DNA from 3 places in the Glutamicibacter sp. NPDC087344 genome. Region 3 is predicted to be linked to each of the others. Evidence: riboswitches for the same ligand, from Rfam matches in the RefSeq annotation. Region 3 holds a riboswitch; each other region holds the start of a gene.
The links. A riboswitch is a leader RNA that binds a small molecule or an ion and turns the genes downstream of it on or off. The one in region 3 is predicted to bind S-adenosylmethionine.

Region 1 (3,270 bases), on a different contig from region 3:
GGTCATCGGTACCGCTGCGGCGGCAATGCCGATGGTGGTTCCGGTGATCCATTTGGTAAACGGGATGATGGCTGCCATCAGAACTAGGAAGGGCAGCGAACGTCCCATGTTCGCAATCCAGCTGAGAACTGCGTGCACCTTGGGTCGCGGGAACAGTCCGTGCCGGTCCGTGTTGTAGAGCGCAACACCCATCAGCCCACCGACGCTGATCACCAGGGCCATAACAATTCCCACCATGGCCCAGGTTTGACCGTAGGCCGGCAGGAGCAGGGCGAGTAGTTCATTCCACGGGGTATCCGTGCCAACTGCCGCGCTTTCGAATGGGAACCTCATACGGCAACCTCTTCACGTTCGTGTTCCTGGACCGTGGCCCGCAGACCCCATCCGGCCAGAATCTGGGTGACCTGCTCCGCTCCGGCGCCCTCGACCCCAATGCTGATACGTCCCAGCGTTCCGTCATGGTGCGCCTCGACTGAACCGCCAAGCAAGGCAACACGAATTCCGTGCTCAATACCCAGTCTGGAAATCCAAGCTGGATCAACACGGTCGTTGAGGTAGGCGACGGTCATTGAGTAGGCGAAGCCCTGCGGCAATTTTTCCGCACGCAACGGCAACAGTTTTGAACCGGTCTCGGAACCGGGGTTGGCAACCAGTTCGTGAAGCTGTCCGTACTCGGCGATGCGGCCGCCATCGAGTTGCGCAACGTTGTCCGCGACATGGCGGACAACGTCCATCTCATGGGTGATCAGGATGATTGCCAGACCGAGATCGGTACGCAACGAATCAAGCAGTTCAAGCACTTGTTGTGTTGATTCCGGGTCCAAACCAGAGGTCGATTCGTCGGACAGCAGCAACCGCGGCCGCAGTGCCAGCGCACGAGCAATTCCGACACGTTGCCGTTGGCCGCCAGAGAGCTGGCCGGGGTACGAATTTGCGCGGTCAAGCAGTCCAACACGATCCAGCAGTTCAGCTACTCGGTCGGTCATCTCACCGTGTACCACGCCGAGATTTCGCAGGGGAAGCGCAACGTTTTCTGCAACGGTCATCCGCCGCAGCAGGGCCGAGTTCTGGAAGATTGTCCCAATTGCGCGGCGCTCAGCGCGTAGGCTCTTGCCCGACAAGGACGTCAGGTTCTTGCCATCAATTAGAATCTGGCCGCTGCTTGGTTTCTCCAGCAGAGAGATGCAGTGCGAGAGTGTCGATTTCCCGGCGCCGGAGGGCCCGACGACGGCGGTAATGGAACCGGCGTCAACACTCAGATCGATACCCTTGAGAACTTCAACCCGCCCCTGGGCTGAGTCGTAGTGTTTATGGAGATCCCTGATCTCAATCATGAGATTTTCCCTCCGTGATAGTACGAGTACATGCTCTCCCCTGGTGATTACACCTAGAAGCTCTATCAACAAACTGAACTGTGCACGGACGAAGCCGCGCACGGGCCAGAGTCATTGTGAATGCTCCATCGGTCCTGGCCTTAGCACCGGCCCCGCGGGGTGGTTGCTGCGACGTCTTCGAGCCAGATCTCTCGGTCGCTCTGGATGGTGTGGTGTTCTGCTTTATCGCTTGAACTCTTCAAGTCTGTAACTTGCGTCTGATCAGTCGCAAGAGTTACGTAGTAACTTCGTCATGTTGCTACTTTGCAGACCTCTTTAGCCTGAAAATACGTAATACTTTCCGTCACGAAAGGACATGTGTCGTTAAAAGAAGCCGAGGGTACGGCTGTACTTGGCGACAAGCGTGAATATCGTCTAGGTCCTTAAATGTAGGAAGCCCCAGCGAATCGCTGGGGCTGATCATAAATTCCTACTCGCGGGAGGCAGAGGCGGTGGGTTTCGCGTCATCTGCTTCGTCGTCTTCGTCTTCGTAGACGTACTCGTATCTCCGACTTCGGACCACCGCGACAATTACGACCGCGATGATGATCAGCAGCAGGATTCCAACCCATCCGGCTGGGAAGGTCCAGAACGTGCCATTCACGACTACCGGCTCTCCGGGAACCGAATCAATGCCTTCCGGGGTCAGCGTGACTTCATACTGCTGCCAGATCAGTGGCCACAGCCCGGGAACTTGCGATGCGAGATCCACGGTGGCACCGGGAAGCATCTCTTCAAGCGCAATAGTTTGAGTACTGCTGCCCAAACCGAACAAGCCTGAAATCTTGACCGTGTAGTTCCCGCGCGCACGCAGGGTTCCGTCGTTGGTAACCTGAGCCGCAAAATCCGCCGAGACCGGCGCGAAAGGATTCCAGGCGATAGGTGCGCTGAGATCAACGTTATCCATGCCCAGGGCCATGGTTCCTTCGCCGCCAACACGCACCGCCAACTGTGTTGCCAGTCGCTGGTCAACGGCAACCGCGGCTCCCGAACTGGAGTCGATGTAGGAAGAAATCATGCCGCCAACGTAGTCACCGGGTTGCGCGTCCTCGGGAATGCTCAGCGTAAAATCGACTTCCGTTTCTTCACCGGCGGCCAGGGTAACGGTGGATTCATCCGCTTTCAGCCAAGCTCCGATGTTTTGCGATGGTTCCGAAGCTGGCAAGAGTTCGAGTGCACCATTGGCCGAGGTCTGTCCGTCGGCACCGTACACCGAGAGTTCCAACGGATTAACACCATAGTTGGTGATCTGAAAACTATCTTCGACGCTATCCCCCGGATCAAGCTCATAGGAAAAACTTGAACGATCCTCATCGCCGCCGGGGTTGATCCCCCACGAAATGTCATCGGCTTGGGCTGCCGGCACAGCAACGGTAGCCGTGGCAACAAGCGCAGCGCAGGCGGCGCCCATCATGAGCCGTGCGGCTTTAGAACGGGAGACTGGGCGGTTCGAAAACATGTTTTCCTTGCGGGGTAAAGCGGTGTGGTCGTCGCAGTCAAACTGTCAACGTGAAAGTGATACGGTGTCCGGCCAACCGTCGGTTGGCCGGACACCGCTAGGTACTACTGCCTGATGTTACTTCTGGATAGCGGTAACGGTCAGGGTCGAGGTGTAGTCACCGGCAGGAGCGTCGGTCGGTGCCAGCAGGTGCACACCGGTGTTCAGCTTTGCGGTGGAGGCGCCGGTAGCCGAAGCCATGGTCGAGGTTGCCGACAGGCCGTTGGTGCTACCTGGAACTACGTAAGCACCAAGGGTTACACCGGTACCAGTTGTTGTGCCGCTTGGTGCCCAACCCAGGCCGTTGCCACCGAAGGTATTAGCGCCGTCCTTGAAGTCGGTGGTCTTACCGGTAACGGTCCAACCCTTCGAGTTTTCACGGTTATCGCTCACAGTGAT
Region 2 (3,270 bases), on a different contig from region 3:
ACGAAATCATGGCCGCCCTGATTGCCCGGGGCGTGATCGGTGACTACCGCGAACCCGAGGTGCTGCGTTTTGGCATCACCCCGCTGTACATCTCGCGCACCGATATCTGGGATGCGGTGCAGATCCTGCGTGAGATTCTGCACACCAACGCCTGGCAACGCGAAGAGTACTCCCTGCGAAACGCCGTGACCTAGGCGCAATCTGCCAAACCCCGGATCTTCAACGGAAATCCGGGGTTTTGGCTCCCGAGTACGCTTAGTGGCGGCGTGTGTGCAGATTCCACGCGCCGCCTAGGCACGTCGTAGGGAGTAGCAGTGGCGCAACAGCCGGTTGGAACCGGGAGGCCAAGCACCGGCCTGAAGAAGTCGCTTTCTCCAGCGCAGATGGCCATGATCGCTTTGGGCAGCGCCATCGGCACCGGGCTCTTTGCCGGGAGCAAGCTTGCCATCGCGATGGCAGGTCCCTCGGTGATCCTCAGCTATGTGCTCGGCGGGGTGATTGCGCTGCTGGTCATGGGAGCGCTTGCCGAAATGACCGTCAAGCAACCGGTGGCTGGCTCATTCGGGGTGTATGCCGAAAAATATCTTGGCCGTTACGCCGGCTACCTGACCAAGTATATGTACTGGTCCGCATTGATTTTCGCGGTTGGCACGGAAGTCAGCGCCATCGGGGAGTACATGCAGTTCTGGTTCCCGCAGGTTCCCGGGCTGCTCTGGGTGCTGCTTTTTTCTGCCGCCCTGCTGGCGGTGAACTTTTCCAGCGTGAGGGTCTTCGGAACCACCGAGTACTGGTTCTCCGCGATCAAGGTGTTCGCGGTCATCGCGTTTATCATCATCGCCGCCTGGTTGGTTTTCCATGATCCGCACGACGGTTTCGGATTCGCCAACTACACCGTTGACTCGGGCTTTTTCGCTCATGGCCTTTCGAGGACCTGGAGCGCGGTGATCGTCGCGATCTTCTCCTACATGGGAATCGAAGCGATCTCCATTGCCGCCGCGGAGGCGCACAACCCTCAGCTCGCGGTACGCAAGGCGTTTAAAGTGTCGTTCCTGCGGTTGTTGCTGTTTTACGTTTTGACCATGGCTCTGATCCTGGCCATTGCCCCCACCAGCGAGCTGGTAGCCGGCGGGTCGCCCTTTGTGACCGTGATGAACCAGGTGGGTATTCCTTTCGCCGCATCGGTGCTGAATTTTGTGCTGATCATCGCCGCGTTATCCGCCATGAACGCCCAGCTGTACGCGGCGACCCGGATGCTGCATTCGCTGGCCGCGGCCGGACACGCACCGAAACTGGCCCAGCGCACCAGCCGCGCCGGCGCCCCGGTGCACGCAGTCTGGATGTCCGGCGGAGGAATCGCCGTGGCGGCCCTCGCCGTTGGCCTGGCGCCCGAAAGCGGGTTCGGGTTGATGATGTCCCTAGCCACCTTCGGCGCGCTGGCCACCTGGCTGATGATCCTGTTAACCCACGTCGAATTCCGCCGCCAGATCAGCGCTGAGCAGGGCACCTTGAACTTCAGGCTGCCGGGCTACCCGGCAGCCTCCGTCCTCGGCGCGGTATTGCTTGGCGGGCTGCTGCTCACTACGCTGTTTGTCCCGGAATTCAAGTTCACTCTGATTTTCGGGGTTCCGTTTGTGCTGGTCATGTCGGCGTTGTATTGGCTGGTTTTCGCCCGCCGGTCCGACGTGGGCCGGAATTAGGCGCGCAGCCGGAAAAATGAGCTTCCCACCAGCTGGTGGGAGCCCGGAATCAAGGCGATCTTCAGTCCGGGATTGAACTGCCCTTGAACCTGGATTCCCGAATCCACCGCGGAGCTCAACTTCAACGGGTCAACCGGTTCAAGAATCCATTCGCGCGGCCCGGCGCCGATATGAAGCAGCCCGGTTCCGCTGTCGAATTGCAGCCAGGCGCTGATCCAGTCGTTGGCGAAGCGGGGCAGCGGATTGATCAGGTTCGAGGTTTCGAGGGAACCTGCATATGTGGTGTTGTGCATGGGAACACACCTTTGCAACTTGTTGTCCTTGCCCGAAACACCTGGTGTGCCACGGGCCGCTTCGTCATCCGAGCCACCCGCCGTACAACTGTGTGGGGTTGGCGCCTGATCGGTCGGAGCCTTGCCAAGAACCCTTGTGGATTCCCAGCGATCAGATCTCGTGAAGCTGTCTTCATGGTATAAAACGATGCCGACAGGATGGAAGAGTTCTGCCCGCAAGGTGTATCGATGCTTCACAAAGATTCGCCGGGCGACACGGCACGTCATCTTCCACGGAGCCCGGAGGGCTAAAATCATAGGTGGCCTGCCGTTGGCAGGCCGAAGAATTTAGCGAGGGGCGAGCGTGGCCAAACTGTATTTCCGCTACGGGGCAATGAACTCGGGCAAGTCGACGAGTTTGCTGCAGGCCGCATTCAACTATGAGGAGCGCGGGCAACGGATCTTGTTGGCCAAACCCGGAGTGGATACCAAGGGGGACAGCTCGATTGTGTCCCGGCTCGGCCTGAGCCGAGCCGTGGACCTGATTGTGGGTCCCATGGATAACCTCCGTGAGCAGTTCGCCACGCTGGCCTCCGGCGATGACCCGCAGGCGCTGGTTCCGCACATTGACGCACCACCGGTGGCCTGCCTGCTGGTGGATGAAGCCCAGTTCTTGAGCCGTGAACAGGCTGATGACCTCTTGCGGATTGCGGTCCTTGATAACGTGCCGGTGCTTGCCTACGGTATCCGCACCGATTTCCGGACCCATGCGTTTCCGGGGTCGGCCCGGTTGATGGAGTTGGCTCACTCGCTGGAGGAGCTGAAAACCATCTGCCGGTGCGGGCGCAAGGCAATGTTTAATACCCGTCGCGTCGGGCAACAGGTGGTGTTTGACGGGAACCAGGTGGCAATCGACGGTGAAGACGTCTGGTACGAATCGTTGTGCGCCGCCTGTTATCTGGAACTATCCGGCGGAAAACTCGGTTAGCCTAAACGCTCAGCGGATTCCGGGAACAGCAGCCCGGCGACGGCCCGCTGCAGACCCCAATCGAACCCGTCGCTTTCCGATGAATTCACGTCCAGCTGGATCAGGTTCTGGCGGTAGGCCACCGAACCCAACACATGATTCAACAGCAACTGCTGGCCGAAGCGCGCCTGGTCTTCGCCCAGCCCGGCCTGCTGCAACAAGGCACGCAACTGCAGCACCGGCTCCAAGGATTCAACCTGCATGGCGCTGGCAACCTCAATCACCTCGGGGCTGTCCTGGATAGGCAGCAGTGCCAGGTACAGTTTGCGCATCA
Region 3 (3,270 bases):
TCGGATGCCGGTTTTCCGGTCGATGATGCTGGTGTCCAGTACCTCCAGCAGGGGGAATTCTTGATCTCCGTTCTCGGAGCTGACGTGTACGTTTGCGGAGATAATCTCAAGCTGAAGTGCGTAGCGTTCACCCTTGGGATTGTCCCAGTGCGCCAAATCGTTAAAGCGTCGGTTGATCATCGTCAGGGCGTTGTGCAGGTTCTGCTGACGGTTCTCTCCGCGAGCCAAGTTGGCGAAGTTTGTGGTGATGCGCGAGTCCGTTGAGGGTGTGTAATTCTCGTCGAAGTCGGTGCTGGTAATGCTGAAAGTTAGCGCGTCTGCCATGGTGGCCAATCTGATGATTAAAGGCCTGGGCAGGCCGGGGGGAAGTCGATGCGTCAATCATGCAGTGCCAAAATGGATATCAGGTAACTCAATGTAACTATGGGTTGATATAGACTCAGCCTATGGTTCAAGGTGCAAGCGGTCTGACACTGCAGCAACTGCGTTATTTCATCGCGGTCGCAACGGAGGGTTCAATCTCCGCCGCGGCCGACCTTTTGTACGTCGCCCAGCCGAGTATGTCCGCGGCCATGAAAGAGCTTGAATCCCGCGTGGGACGTGCACTTTTGGTCCGTTCGGCCAGAGGCGTGACACTGACAATCGAGGGATCTGAATTCCTGGGTTACGCCAGACAGGTTCTGGAGCAGGTGGAGCTTCTGGAGCAGCGGTATCTGGATCGGCCCCCGTCCCGCCGACTGCTGGGGATCTCGACCCAGCATTATTCGTTTTCCGTGGATGCATTTGTCCGGATGGTCCAGGCAAGCGAGGCTGGAGAGTACGAATTTTCCTTGCGTGAGACCCGTACCGAGGAGATCATCGAGGACGTGCGCACCCTGCGCAGCGAGATCGGAATCCTCTACCTCAATGACTTCAATCGAAAAGTGATCGAGAAGCTGTTGCGTGAATCCCGGCTGGTATTTCATCCGCTGTTCCTGGCCGAACCGCACATCTTTATTTCGCGCAGCAACCCGCTCTCCGCAGCACAGCGCGTGACCCTTGCGGACCTTGAAGATCTGCCACGACTCACCTTTGACCAGGGGGCTAACAGCTCGTTCTACTTCGCCGAGGAAATCCTCTCCACGTTGTCCAGCAAACGGGCAATCCGGGTCTCCGACCGAGCAACCATCTTCAACCTGATGATCGGCCTTGGCGGCTACACGATCTCCACGGGTATCGTCAGCGACGAACTTGACCCGTCGATCGTCGCCATTCCGCTGGACGTTGAGGAACGCATCGAGATTGGCTGGATTGATCATGCCGCGATTCCGCTCACGGAGCAGGCACAGCGATACCTGGCCGAGGTCCGATCGGTGGTCTCAGATTTCGGTGTACAAGTTCTCGGCTGAAATTGACACATTGTGTCATCGAAAAAACCGGAAACGACACATAAAAAGCCTCAGATGCCTGAGATCTAGCGGTTTTTGGCTCATTCGACGCGTCACAGACGTGACGTAACACGGGTGTCATTACGCGGAAAATGCGACACATGACGGGTCGCGACGTTCTGTGAAGCACAGGCCTTGGTGCCGGTTGCGCCACCGGGAAGCTTTGGCGAACCATGGAAGAACAACACCCCATCAAGAGCGACCGAGAGATCTGGCTCGTCGACGTCGCAGCAACCAGCGGGAAACCGCAAGGTGCTAATGCCAGGAACGATGGAGCAGCTCCGAGCGCGTCTTTAGACGTTGCGCTGTGCCTCGTACCGTGATGGACAGGCCGTTTTGTTGGCCTTCCCTGGTACGCTGCACCGTGTTCGGTGCACTCTCTCGTGGATGAGACAACGAGAAGGAGCCAGCCATGGCGCAGCCAAACACCCAGCCGTCAACCGCGGCGATCCACGCCGGATACGCACCCAGCGGAGACTACCGCCCACTGACCGTGCCGCTGTATTCCTCTGCGGCTTTCGAATTTCCCTCTCATGCAGATGCGGTGGAGAAGTTCGCACTGCGCCAGGCCGGTTTCACCTATTCACGTACCGGAAACCCCACGGTTTCCGTTTTCGAGCAGCGTGCCGCGGCGTTGGAATCCGGGGCGTACGCTGTTGCCACGGCTACCGGCCAGGCGGCAGTGGCACTCGCGCTGCTGGCGCTAACCCAAGGCCCCAAACATATTCTGGCCTCCAACCAGCTCTATGGCGGAACCGTGGATTTGTTGACCGACTCCTTTAACGACTTCGGGATTCGGATCAGTTTTGTGGATCCCGATGATCCAGCTGCCTGGGAAGCGGCTATCGAAGAGGACACCCGCGCCTTTTTCCTGGAGTCGGTCACGAACCCGCTGTCCACCTTGCCGGATCTGCCGGTGTTAAGCGAGATCGCGCACCGGCACAATATCCCGGTGGTTGTGGACAATACGTTGGCCACCCCCGCAAACTTCAAGCCATTGCTGCACGGAGCAGACATCGTGGTGCACTCGGCAACCAAGGCCTTGGCCGGCCATGGCCAGGTTCTGGGCGGGGTGGTGATTGATGGGGGAACTTTTGATTTCTCGGATCAATTCCGTTGGGCGCAGATCGCGGCCCCAAGGGCCCGCTACGCCGGCACTTCGCTGCTTGAACGCTACGGCGCAGGTGCATACAGCATGCTGGTGCGTTCAAAGTTCTTGCATGATTTAGGTCCAACCCTGCCTGCGGCCAGCGCCCACGGCATCCTGACCGGTATTGAAACGCTGACCGTACGTACCGCCGCGGCGCAACAGAACCTGTTGTTGCTTGCCAACTTCCTCCAGGCTCATCCCGCGGTCGCCGCGGTGCATCACCCGAGCCGGCCAGGACACCGGCACCACGAGCGTGCCAAACGTTTTTTCCCAAGGGGAACTGGCAGCGTGCTGGCGGTGGAACTGCATGATGAACGGCTGGTCTCAGCATTCATCGACAGTCTGGAGGTGATTGTGCTGGCCGCCAATATTGGCGATACCCGCACCATGATCGCCCATCCGGCCACCATGACCCACTGTCGACTTTCCGCGGAACAGCTCGCCGAGGCCGGCCTTAACCGTGCGGTGTTGCGTTTGTCGGTGGGACTGGAAGATCCTGCAGATCTGATTCGAGATTTGGACCGCGCGCTGAGTGCAGCGCAGGCAACTACCCTTGAGGAGAGCTTCGCATGAGCGGCTTCAACACGCTGGCGGTGCACGCTGGCCAGGAAAAGGATCCGCACACCGGTGCGGTGATCCCGCCGATTTACCAGACCAGCACCTTTATCCAAGATGGCATCAACGTGTTGCGTG

Region 1: linked by a shared signal. The riboswitch ahead of ACIOWL_RS11685 (methionine ABC transporter ATP-binding protein) and the one ahead of ACIOWL_RS17135 (O-acetylhomoserine aminocarboxypropyltransferase/cysteine synthase family protein) in region 3 are both predicted to bind S-adenosylmethionine.
Region 2: linked by a shared signal. The riboswitch ahead of ACIOWL_RS18270 (hypothetical protein) and the one ahead of ACIOWL_RS17135 (O-acetylhomoserine aminocarboxypropyltransferase/cysteine synthase family protein) in region 3 are both predicted to bind S-adenosylmethionine.

What each region holds. Positions count from the first base shown of each region.
Region 1 covers NZ_JBIUXY010000005.1:354,338-357,607, forward strand. The annotation lists gene ACIOWL_RS11680 (methionine ABC transporter permease) at 1-333, opposite strand, end outside; gene ACIOWL_RS11685 (methionine ABC transporter ATP-binding protein) at 330-1,334, opposite strand; SAM riboswitch class I at 1,457-1,545, opposite strand; gene ACIOWL_RS11690 (WxL protein peptidoglycan domain-containing protein) at 1,804-2,832, opposite strand; gene ACIOWL_RS11695 (hypothetical protein) at 2,950-3,270, opposite strand, start outside.
Region 2 covers NZ_JBIUXY010000012.1:55,648-58,917, forward strand. The annotation lists gene kynU (kynureninase) at 1-194, shown strand, start outside; gene ACIOWL_RS18265 (amino acid permease) at 315-1,697, shown strand; gene ACIOWL_RS18270 (hypothetical protein) at 1,694-1,990, opposite strand; SAM riboswitch class IV at 2,010-2,156, opposite strand; gene ACIOWL_RS18275 (thymidine kinase) at 2,334-2,957, shown strand; gene ACIOWL_RS18280 (TetR/AcrR family transcriptional regulator) at 2,954-3,270, opposite strand, start outside.
Region 3 covers NZ_JBIUXY010000010.1:148,492-151,761, forward strand. The annotation lists gene ACIOWL_RS17125 (putative oxygenase MesX) at 1-324, opposite strand, end outside; gene ACIOWL_RS17130 (LysR family transcriptional regulator) at 447-1,388, shown strand; SAM riboswitch class I at 1,614-1,704, shown strand; gene ACIOWL_RS17135 (O-acetylhomoserine aminocarboxypropyltransferase/cysteine synthase family protein) at 1,840-3,150, shown strand; gene ACIOWL_RS17140 (cystathionine gamma-synthase) at 3,147-3,270, shown strand, end outside.